One region of the Streptomyces sp. NPDC002825 genome, then DNA from elsewhere that is predicted to be linked to it. Evidence: riboswitches for the same ligand, from Rfam matches in the RefSeq annotation. Region 1 holds a riboswitch; the other holds the start of a gene.
The links. Region 1 has a riboswitch for cobalamin ahead of ABT041_RS15165 (ribonucleoside-diphosphate reductase subunit alpha). Riboswitches for the same ligand answer to the same signal wherever they lie in the genome.
Positions count from the first base shown of each region.

Region 1 (5,281 bases):
ATGGAGGGGATGTTCTCGACCGCTGCGAAGGCCGCCGCGCGGTCGTCCGGGTCGGGAAGGTAGGTGTCCAGGAGCGTCAGGTAGAACTGGACGTGGACGGCCTCCTCGAAGAGCTGGCGCGAGAGGTACAGGCGCGCTTCCGGGGAGTTGATGTGCTTGTAGAGCGTCAGCACCAGGTTGTTCGCCACGATCGAGTCGCCCGTCGCGAAGAACGCGACCAGACGGCCGATCATGTGCTGCTCGCCGGGGGTGAGCTTGGCGAGGTCGGCGACGTCCGAGTGGAGGTCGACCTCCTCCACGGTCCAGGTGTTCTTGATCGCGTCCCGGTAGCGCTCGTAGAAGTCCGGGTAGCGCATGGGGCGGAGCGTGAGCTCGAAGCCCGGGTCCAGGAGGTTCTTCTTCTCGGTACTCATTACTGGCAGGCCTCGCAGGACTCGGGGTTCTCAAGGGAGCAGGCGATCGCGTCCGCGTCGGGGGTCGCCTGCTGGACGGGGATCGGCGCGGCGGCCTGGGCGGCGCGGGCGATCCGGGTCGCCGGGCGGGAGCGCAGGTAGTACGTCGTCTTCAGGCCCTGCTTCCAGGCGTACGCGTACATCGACGACAGCTTGCCGATGGTCGGCGTCTCCATGAAGAGGTTCAGGGACTGGCTCTGGTCGAGGAAGGGGGTGCGGGCGGCCGCCATGTCGATGAGGCCGCGCTGCGGGATCTCCCAGGCCGTGCGGTACAGCTCGCGGACCTCGGCCGGGACCCAGGTGAAGCCGGCCACCGAGCCGTTGGAGTCGCGCAGCGCCTCGCGGGTCTGCGCGTCCCACACGCCGAGCTTCTTCAGCTCGTCGACGAGGTACGAGTTGACCTGGAGGAACTCGCCGGACAGCGTCTCGCGCTTGAACAGGTTGGAGACCTGCGGCTCGATGCACTCGTAGACGCCGGCGATCGAGGCGATCGTCGCGGTCGGGGCGATGGCGAGGAGGAGGCTGTTGCGCATGCCGGTCGACGCGATGCGGGCGCGCAGCGCGGCCCAGCGCTCCGGCCAGTTCAGCTCGACGTCGTAGTGGTCCGGGTGCAGCACGCCGCGGGCGGTGCGGGTCTTGTCCCAGGCGGGGAGCGGGCCGCTGCGCTCGGCGAGGTCCGCGGACGCCTCGTAAGCCGCCAGCATGATCCGCTCGGCGATACGGGTGGACAGGGCGCGCGCCTCGGCCGAGTCGAACGGCAGCTTCAGCTGGAAGAAGACGTCCTGGAGGCCCATGGCGCCCAGGCCGACCGGACGCCACTTGGCGTTGGAGCGGCCCGCCTGCTCGGTCGGGTAGAAGTTGATGTCGACGACCCGGTCGAGGAAGGTGACGGCCGTGCGGACGGTCTCGTCCAGACGCTCCCAGTCGATGTCGCCGCCGGTCACGAAGGCGCCCAGGTTGACCGAGCCGAGGTTGCAGACGGCCGTCTCGCCGTCGTTGGTGACCTCGATGATCTCGGTGCACAGGTTGGAGGAGTGGACGACCGTGCCCGGCTCGGCCGTCTGGTTGGCCGTGCGGTTCGAGGCGTCCTTGAACGTCATCCAGCCGTTGCCGGTCTGCGCGAGGGTGCGCATCATCCGGCCGTACAGGTCGCGGGCCGGCATGGTCTTGCGGGCCAGGCCGGCCGCCTCGGCCTTGCGGTAGGCGGCGTCGAACTCCTCGCCGTACAGGTCGACGAGCTCGGGCACGTCCGCCGGGGAGAACAGCGACCACTCGGCGTCGGCGTTGACCCGGCGCATGAACTCGTCCGGGATCCAGTGCGCCAGGTTCAGGTTGTGCGTACGGCGCTGGTCCTCGCCCGTGTTGTCGCGGAGCTCCAGGAACTCCTCGATGTCCGCGTGCCAGGTCTCCAGGTAGACGGCGGCGGCGCCCTTGCGGCGGCCGCCCTGGTTCACGGCGGCGACGGAGGCGTCGAGGGTCTTCAGGAACGGCACGATGCCGTTGGAGTGCCCGTTGGTGCCGCGGATCAGCGAACCGCGGGCGCGGATGCGGGAGTACGAGAGGCCGATGCCGCCCGCGTGCTTCGAGAGGCGCGCGACCTGGTGGTAGCGGTCGTAGATGGAGTCCAGCTCGTCCTGCGGGGAGTCCAGGAGGTAGCAGGAGGACATCTGCGGGTGGCGGGTGCCGGAGTTGAAGAGCGTGGGGGAGGACGGCAGGTAGTCCAGGCGGCTCATCAGGCCGTACAGCGCGCTCACTTCGTCCAGGGCGCGGGCCGACTCGTCCCCGGCGAGGCCGCAGGCGACGCGCAGCATGAAGTGCTGCGGGGTCTCGATGACCTTGCGGGTGATCGGGTGGCGCAGCAGGTAGCGCGAGTAGAGGGTGCGCAGACCGAAGTAGCCGAAGCGGTCGTCGCCGGCCGGGTCGATCGTGGCGTCGAGCCGGTCCGCGTGGAGCGCGACGAACTCGGCGGTGCGGTCGGCGATGAGGCCCTCGCGGTGACCGACGGCGACGGAGGCCGAGAAGTTCACGGCGCCCTGGCCGGCCGCCTCGTCGGCGATGGTGATGGTGAGGAGCCGGGCGGCGAGCCGGGAGTACGCGGGGTCCTCGGCGATCAGGCCGGCGGCCGCCTCGGTGGCCAGCTCGCGCAGCTCCGCCTCGTCCGACGTGGCGCTGCGGCCGCGGAGGGCGGCGGCGGCGACCTTGCCGGGGTCGGTGTCCGGGAGGTCGGCGGTGAGATCGGTCAGGGTCCGCAGGAGTACGGTCCCGGGGCCGTCGGTCTCGATCGCTGCGGCCGGATCGGCGGGCGCGATGGTCACGTGGGGGCTCTCCCTCGCTCGGCTCGGGGCCTCGGGCGGGAAGGCGGGCAGGCGGGCACCCGTGGGCGTGGGCGCGCCGCGTCCACCGGCCCACTCCGCGAGGCCCGGACGTCTGTGACACCCGGAACGGACGGACCGGGCGCGCTGTCGGCAGGTCTTCGGACTCACCGCGTACGAATCCGTACGAAGCACACCGTTGCGGGACAGTTCCGGATTCGCGCCGGATTCCCCTGCGTCGACAGCGAGGATGAGCATACATGTGGGGGGCGCCGCTCGTGGCACCCCCCACATGTTGTGTCGGTCCCGGGGCTACAGCTCCAGGGCGTAGGTCCACAGCGAGTGGTCGGGGATCGGTTCCCAGTCCCGCTCGGGGGTGCGGACGAAGCCGAGCCGCTCGTAGATCCGGTGCGCCGAGACCATCAGATCGGCCGTGGAGAGCACGAGGCGCGCGCAGTCGGGGAGGGCCCGGGCGCGGTCCACGCAGGCGCGTACGAGGGCTTCTCCGACGCCCCTGCCGCGGGCCGCGGGCGCGACCACGAGCATCCGGAACTCGGCCTCGCCGGGGACGGCGATGTCCGCCCAGGTGGTGCCGCCCTCCGCGAAGGTCACGCCGCCGACGATCGCGCCTTCGGTGTCGACGGCGACGAGCACCTCGCTCTCGCGCGCCCGCCGTGCCGTGTCGCGGAGCACCGCCAGGTAGAAGTCGTCCTCGCCGTGCAGCAGCAGCCCGTCGTTCAGATAGGTGAGGCCGGTGAGGTCGCCGAGCTCCTCGTACTCCTCGGGCCGTACTGCCCTGATCGTGATGTCCATGCCCGCAAGTCTGCCTCGCGGGGGCAGGCGAAGGGCCCTGGATTTCCTCGCGGAGATCCAGGGCCCGTTCACGGACGGTGATGTCAGTGCGCCGCGGTGCCGACCTTCGGGAGCTCGGTGACGCCGGGGTCGCCCGCGTCGGCCGTGTAGTCCTCCGGGGAGGTCTCGTCGACGCCCTCGGGGGCCTTGACGGCCTTGAGGACGAAGGTCAGGACGACCGTGACGAGGACGTTGAGCACGAAGGCGGTGAGGCCGATGTAGCCGATCTCGCCGATGCCCGGGATCTCGGCGGCCGAGCCGCCGAAGTGCTTCTGGGTCGGGCTGGCGACGCCGTACGCGGCGGCCGTGCCGTAGATCATGCCGACGGCCCAGCCGGCGAGCAGCGCCCAGCGGTGGAACCAGCGGGTGAACAGGCCGCCGACGAGCGCCGGGAAGGTCTGCAGGATCCAGATGCCGCCGAGGAGCTGGAAGTTGATGGCGACGGTCTTGTCCATGGTGAGGACGAAGACGAGGGCGCCGACCTTCACCAGGAGCGAGACCAGCTTGGAGACCTTGGTCTCCTGGGCCGGGGTGGCGTCCTTCTTGATGAAGTCCTTGTAGATGTTGCGGGTGAAGAGGTTGGCCGCGGCGATCGACATGATCGCGGCCGGGACGAGCGCGCCGATGCCGATCGCGGCGAACGCGACTCCGGCGAACCAGTCCGGGAACATGGTCTCGAAGAGCTGCGGGATGGCGAGCTGGCCGTTCTTGACCTTGATGCCGGCGGCGATCGCCATGAAGCCGAGCAGCGCGAGCAGGCCCAGCATCAGCGAGTACAGCGGCAGGATCGTGGTGTTGCGGCGGATGACGTTCCGGCTGCGGGACGACAGGGTCGCCGTGATGGAGTGCGGGTACATGAAGAGCGCGAGGGCCGAGCCGAGCGCGAGCGTCGCGTACGTCCACTGGCCGGCCTCGCCGGGGACGAGCGCGCCCTTCGGCTTGCCGGTGGCCGGGTTGACCGTCGCGTACGCCTCACCGGCCTTGGCGAAGATCTCGTCGAAGCCGCCCAGCTTGATCGGGATGTAGATGATCGCCACCGCGATGACGATGTAGATCAGGGTGTCCTTGACGAAGGCGATGAGCGCGGGGGCGCGCAGGCCGGACGAGTAGGTGTACGCGGCGAGGACGCCGAAGGCGATGAGCAGCGGCAGGTCCTTGACGAACCAGTTGGTGTTCTCGCCGCCGCCGACGCCCATCACGTCCAGGACGGCCTGGATGCCGACGAGCTGGAGCGCGATGTACGGCATGGTGGCGAGGATGCCGGTGACCGCCACCGCGAGCGACAGGCCCTTGGAGCCGAAGCGGCCGCGCACGAAGTCGGAGGTGGTGACGTAGCCGTGCTTGTGCGAGACCGACCAGAGGCGCGGCAGGAAGGTGAAGATCAGCGGGTACACCAGGATCGTGTACGGGACGGCGAAGAAGCCGGCCGCGCCCGCCGCGTAGATGGCCGCGGGGACGGCGACGAAGGTGTACGCCGTGTAGAGGTCGCCGCCGAGCAGGAACCAGGTCACCCAGGTGCCGAACGATCTGCCGCCCAGGCCCCATTCGTCGAGGCTGTGCTCGTTCTCGGCCTTGCGCCAGCGCGCGGCCAGGAAGCCCATGACCGTGACGGCCAGGAAGAAGAAGACGAAGACGCCGAGCGCCACGCCGTTCACGCCGTCCTTC
Region 1 covers NZ_JBEOVH010000009.1:213,725-219,005, reverse strand. Annotated here, with positions in the region: gene ABT041_RS15170 (ribonucleotide-diphosphate reductase subunit beta) at 1-413, opposite strand, end outside; gene ABT041_RS15165 (ribonucleoside-diphosphate reductase subunit alpha) at 413-2,767, opposite strand; cobalamin riboswitch at 2,900-3,022, opposite strand; gene ABT041_RS15160 (GNAT family N-acetyltransferase) at 3,077-3,577, opposite strand; gene mctP (monocarboxylate uptake permease MctP) at 3,661-5,281, opposite strand, start outside; gene ABT041_RS15150 (DUF3311 domain-containing protein) at 5,280-5,281, opposite strand, start outside.

Region 2 (5,281 bases), on a different contig from region 1:
GTCACAGCTGAACCGGCACCCCGCGACCACCGGAACCTCCGGCAGCAGCTCGGCGAGCGCCCGGACGGCGGTGGACTTGGCGGTCCCCTTCTCGCCGCGCACGAGCACCCCGCCCACGGCCGGGCTGACGGCGTTCAGCAGCAGGGCGAGCCGCAGATCGTCCATGCCGACGACGGCGGTGAACGGATACCGGGTGCTCATCGGGTGGTCGCTCCTTCGATAGGTACGGGAGTGGGGGAGGAGGGGGCGCTCACGGCGCACCCGGCGGCACGAACGGCAGCCCCTCCGGCGCGCCGTTCTCGATCAGCCGCAGCAGCGCGTCCGTGTCCGCGTGTTCCTCGATGAGGTCGCCGAGGCGGTCGAGCTGTTCCTCCCGCAGCGCGCCGAACGACGTGTCGGGCGCCGGGACGAACCGGCGTCCCGCCGCCGCCGCGACCTCCCGCAGGAACGCCCGGCGGAAGCCGTCGCTCTCCAGCGAGCCGTGCCAGTGGGTACCCCACACGGAGCCGACCCGGCACCCGTCGAGGAACGGTTCACCGCCGTCCACGGTGGCGACGCCGTGGTGGATCTCGTACCCCTCGACCCGCTCGCCGAGCGCCTCGCCGACCGGCCGGGCGAGGGTCTTCTCGACCCCGAACCGCACCCGTACGGGCAGCAGCCCGAGACCGTCGACGACACCCGCCTTCGACTCGACCTCGTCCTCGATGCGCTCGGCCAGGGCCTGGAAGCCGCCGCAGATGCCGAGCACCGGCCGGCCCTCGGCCGCGCGCCGGACGAGGGCGTCGGCGAGCCCCCGCTCCCGCAGCCACGCCAGCGCCTTGACCGTGCCCCGGGTGCCCGGCACGACGACGAGGTCGGCGTCGACGACTTCCTCGGGCCGGTCCACGAAGCGGACGACGACGCCGGGTTCGGCGGCGAGCGCGTCGACGTCCGTGAAGTTGGACATCAGCGGTACGGCGCAGACGGCGACCCGCAGCACGTCCGCGCCGACCGGCGGCGCGACGACCGACTCGCGGACGGTGCCGCGCAGGGAGACCCGCAGGCCGTCCTCCTCGTCGATGCCGAGCCCGTGCGCGTACGGCAGGACACCGAAGGTCCGGCGTCCGGTGAGCCCGTGCAGCATGTCGAGCCCGGGTTCGAGCAAGGACACGTCGCCCCGGAACTTGTTCACCAGATACCCCGCCACGAGCGCCTGGTCCTCGGGCGCGAGGAGCGCCGTCGTCCCGAAGAACTGGGCGAAGACCCCGCCCCGGTCGATGTCCCCGACCACGACGACGGGCAGCTTCGCGGCGCGCGCGATGCCCATGTTCACGATGTCCGTGCGCCGCAGGTTGATCTCGGCCGGACTTCCCGCCCCCTCGCAGATCACGGCGTCATACGTGCCCCGGAGCTCCTCCAGGCACGCCATCACCGGTTCGAAGAGCGTCTGCTGCCGGCCCCCGTGGTAGCCGCGGGCGCTCATCTCGCCGACCGGCCTGCCCATGAGGACGACCTGGCTGGAGCGGTCGCTGCCGGGCTTGAGCAGCACCGGGTTCATCAGGGCGGTGGGTTCCACCCGGGCCGCCTGCGCCTGCATGGCCTGCGCGCGGCCGATCTCGGCGCCCTCCCGCGTGACGAAGGAGTTGAGGGACATGTTCTGTCCCTTGAACGGTGCGACCTTGATGCCCTGCCGGACCAGCCAGCGGCAGATGCCGGCCGTGACGACGCTCTTGCCCGCGTCGGACGTGGTCCCGGCGACGAGCAGCCCCCCACCCCTCATGCGTTCCTCCGCTTCAGCGCGCTCGCGATCATGCGGCCGCCGACGCAGGCGGCCAGGGTCAGTCCGGTGATCCGGCGGGAGAGCCGGACCGCGCGGTCGATGTCGGCGACCTCGACGGGCCGCCCCTCGCCGTTGAGGACGGGCCGGTGCTCGACCCGTCCGGCGTACGAGAGGGTGCCCCCGAGCCGCACGCCGAGGGCGCCCGCGAAGGAGGCCTCGACCGGTCCGGCGTTGGGGCTCGGGTGCTTGGCGGCGTCCGCCCGCCAGGCCCGTACGGCTCCGCGCGGATCGCCGCCGGCGACCGTCGCCAGGGCGGCCGTCAGCCGGGCCCCGGGCCAGCCGGCCACGTCGTCGAGGCGGGCAGAGGCCCAGCCGTACCGGCGGTACCGGGGGGACTTGTGGCCGACCATCGCGTCGAGGGTGTTCACCGCGCGGAAGCCGACCAGCCCCGGCACGCCCGCGACCGCTCCCCAGAAGAGGGCGCCCACGACGGCGTCGGAGGTGTTCTCGGCGACGGACTCGACGACCGCGCGGGCCATCGCGGGACCGTCGAGGGACTGCGGGTCGCGGCCGCACAGGTGCGGGAGCCGTTCCCGGGCGACCTCCAGGTCCCCGGCGGCGAGGGCGCCGCCGATCGCGCGGGCCTCGCGCCCCAGGGTCGTACCGCCGACGACGGCCCAGACCGAGGCGGCTGTGAGGGCGACGGAGGCGGCGCGGCTGCCCCGTACCGCACGGGCGGCGAGGGCGCCGGCCGTGACGGTGGCACCGGCGCACACGGCGGTGTGCAGGGCGCCCCAGCCGCGGTGGTCGTGCCAGAGGGCCTTCTCGACCCGGCTCGCGGCCCGGCCGAAGGCGGCGACGGGGTGTCCGCGGCGGGGATCGCCGAGGAGCAGGTCGACGGCGAGACCGGCGGCCGCGCCGTACGCGAATCCGTCCGGGGCGAGGCGGCTGGCTCTGGAGCGGATGGGGCTGCGGCCGGGCATGGCGCTGTGTCCTCACTCAGGGTCCGCGCCCTGGATCGACGTGACCGGCGGCGAGAGTTCCTGACTCCCGGACCCTTGGGATCCGGTCACAGTGGCGGGACCGCGCCGGAATCGCACCGGACTTCCTCTACTGCCGCCGTAATGGCCTCGGCAGTCCACCACGGCCCGAGAACAGCCGTCAACTCACCCTTGACCTGCACCGCGTCACTGTGCGAAGCACCACAAACACGACGGCGGGGCGGTCCGCACCCGAAGGTGCGGACCGCCCCGCCGGTCACGCCCGACGCGTCAGGCGACGATCATGTAGATGCCGTACCCCACGGCCGCGACGCACAGGGCGAAGCAGGCGTAGGCGCCGGTGCGGGCCAGGGTGGCGGAGCCTCCCTGGGCGGCGGCCTCCTCCTGCTTGGAGAGGCCGACGACACCGAGGGTGAAGAGGCCCACGAGGGCGACGGTCGCCACGAGGCTGACTCCGAAGACGGAGCCGAGAGCTGCCCAGTCGATCTTCATGCTTGGTTCCAGTTCCTTAGACCGCGGCGGTGGCCGGGGGAGCGGCCGGGTCCGTGGGGGCCGGCGCGGGGATGGTGGTCTTCAGGTCCTCGTCCGCGACGGCGGCGACGGAACCGGCCGGCGGCGGGGTGACGGCGGCCATCGCGGTGGTCACGACACCCGCGCTCTCGGCCTCGACCTCGTTGACGTTGGTGTGGTCGACCACCTCGCGGCGGGAGACCAGCCAGATGCCGATGCAGGAGGCCACCAGGAAGGCGGCGACGACGTAGACGCCCCAGGCGCCCTGGCGGGCGACGAACTCGGCTCCCGCGGCGACCAGGGCCGCGGCCGGCAGGGTCAGGCCCCAGGCGACGAACATCCGGGTGGCGGTCGACCAGCGGACGACACCGCCCTTGCGGCCCATGCCCGCGCCCATGACGGCGCCGGAGACGGAGTGCGTGGTCGAGAGGGAGAAGCCGAGGTGCGAGGAGGCCAGGATGACCGTGGCCGCGCTGGTCTGGGCGGCGAAGCCCTGCTGCGGCTGGAGGTCCGTGAGGCCCTTGCCCATGGTGCGGATGATGCGCCAGCCGCCGAGGTACGTGCCGAGCGCGATCGCGGTGCCGGCGGAGACGATGACCCAGACCGGCGGGTTGGCGCCGGAGGGGAGGGAGCCGCCGGCGACCAGGGCCAGGGTGATGATGCCCATCGTCTTCTGGGCGTCGTTGGTGCCGTGGGCGAGGGAGACGAGACCGGCGGAGGCGATCTGGCCGACGCGGTAGCCCTTGGCGGTGTGCTTCTCGTCGGTCTTGGCGCCGATCCGGTACGTCAGCTTCGTGGCCAGCATCGCGGCGATGCCCGCGACGATGGGCGCGGCGACGGCCGGGATGAGCACCTTGGTGACGACGACCTCGCCGTTGACGCCGCTGATGCCGATCGAGGCGACGGTGGCGCCGATGAGGCCGCCCATCAGGGCGTGCGAGGAGCTGGACGGGAGTCCGACCAGCCAGGTCACCAGGTTCCAGAGGATCGCGCCGACGAGTGCGGCGAGGATGACTTCGGGCTGGATGCCTTCTTCGTTGACGAGTCCCTTGGAGATCGTCTTGGCGACCTCCACGGACAGGAACGCGCCGACGAGGTTCAGCACGGCGGACATGGCCACCGCCGTCTTGGGCTTGAGAGCACCGGTCGAGATGGTCGTGGCCATCGCGTTGGCGGTGTCGTGGAAACCGTTCGTGAAATCGAACACGAGAGCTGTCACGACCACAATGGCGAGCAGCAGCGTGATGTGTTCCATTTACCCAGGCAATCGTTTGACGTCAGTGGCTCGTCGAACGTAGGCAACCTGGGTGAACGGAAGGTGAACTGGGGCGGGCGGCGTGGTGTCCCTATCCGGTGTCAAGAGGTTCCGCTTGTGGTCCCGGAGTGAGAGCTGTCCACGATGCGGTCAGCGGGGAACCACGGGTAATCCCGGTCCCCACGGGGCACATACGGCCTGCCCCGGTTCCTCCCCGGCCGACCGGTTCCGCTCCCTGGACGGGGCCATCCGACCGGGGGACCCCTCGAACGAGACCCATGTCACTCCCCGGGGTGACCCTTCCGGTTCGGCGGTGCCGTGGCCGGGTCCGGGCCCGTCCGGGTCCGTCCGGTGGCAGCCCCACCCCGTCCTGCCGAGACTGGGACCGTGCGCCCGGCTACAGCGACGGCAGCGGCCGTCACCACCCTGATCGGTGTCGGCGCGGCCGCGATCGCGGCCGGCCGGTACGCCAGCGACGTCGCCCTCAAGGCGCCGTCCGGACGACCACTGCCCGGAGACCCCCGGCTCACCGTGCACGCCACGGGACCCGAGCGGATCACCCTCACCCGCAGCCTCGCCTCGCTGCGCCCCGGCACGTACGGGATGGAGGCCCCCGGACTGCACGCCGTCCTCGGCCCCGTCCTCGACCGGGTCCCGCACACCGCCGACACCGTCGTCCGCCGCCTGGAGCGGGTCGAGCTCGGCGTCCTCGGGCCCGGCGCCCGGGTCCGGCTCACCCCCCAGCTGCACATCGGC
Region 2 covers NZ_JBEOVH010000016.1:64,186-69,466, reverse strand. Annotated here, with positions in the region: gene ABT041_RS21420 (putative cobaltochelatase) at 1-201, opposite strand, end outside; gene ABT041_RS21415 (cobyric acid synthase) at 251-1,759, opposite strand; gene ABT041_RS21410 (cobalamin biosynthesis protein) at 1,756-2,742, opposite strand; cobalamin riboswitch at 2,778-2,917, opposite strand; gene ABT041_RS21405 (hypothetical protein) at 3,031-3,252, opposite strand; gene ABT041_RS21400 (inorganic phosphate transporter) at 3,269-4,525, opposite strand; gene ABT041_RS21395 (alpha/beta hydrolase) at 4,913-5,281, shown strand, end outside.
Region 2: linked by a shared signal. The riboswitch ahead of ABT041_RS21410 (cobalamin biosynthesis protein) and the one ahead of ABT041_RS15165 (ribonucleoside-diphosphate reductase subunit alpha) in region 1 are both predicted to bind cobalamin.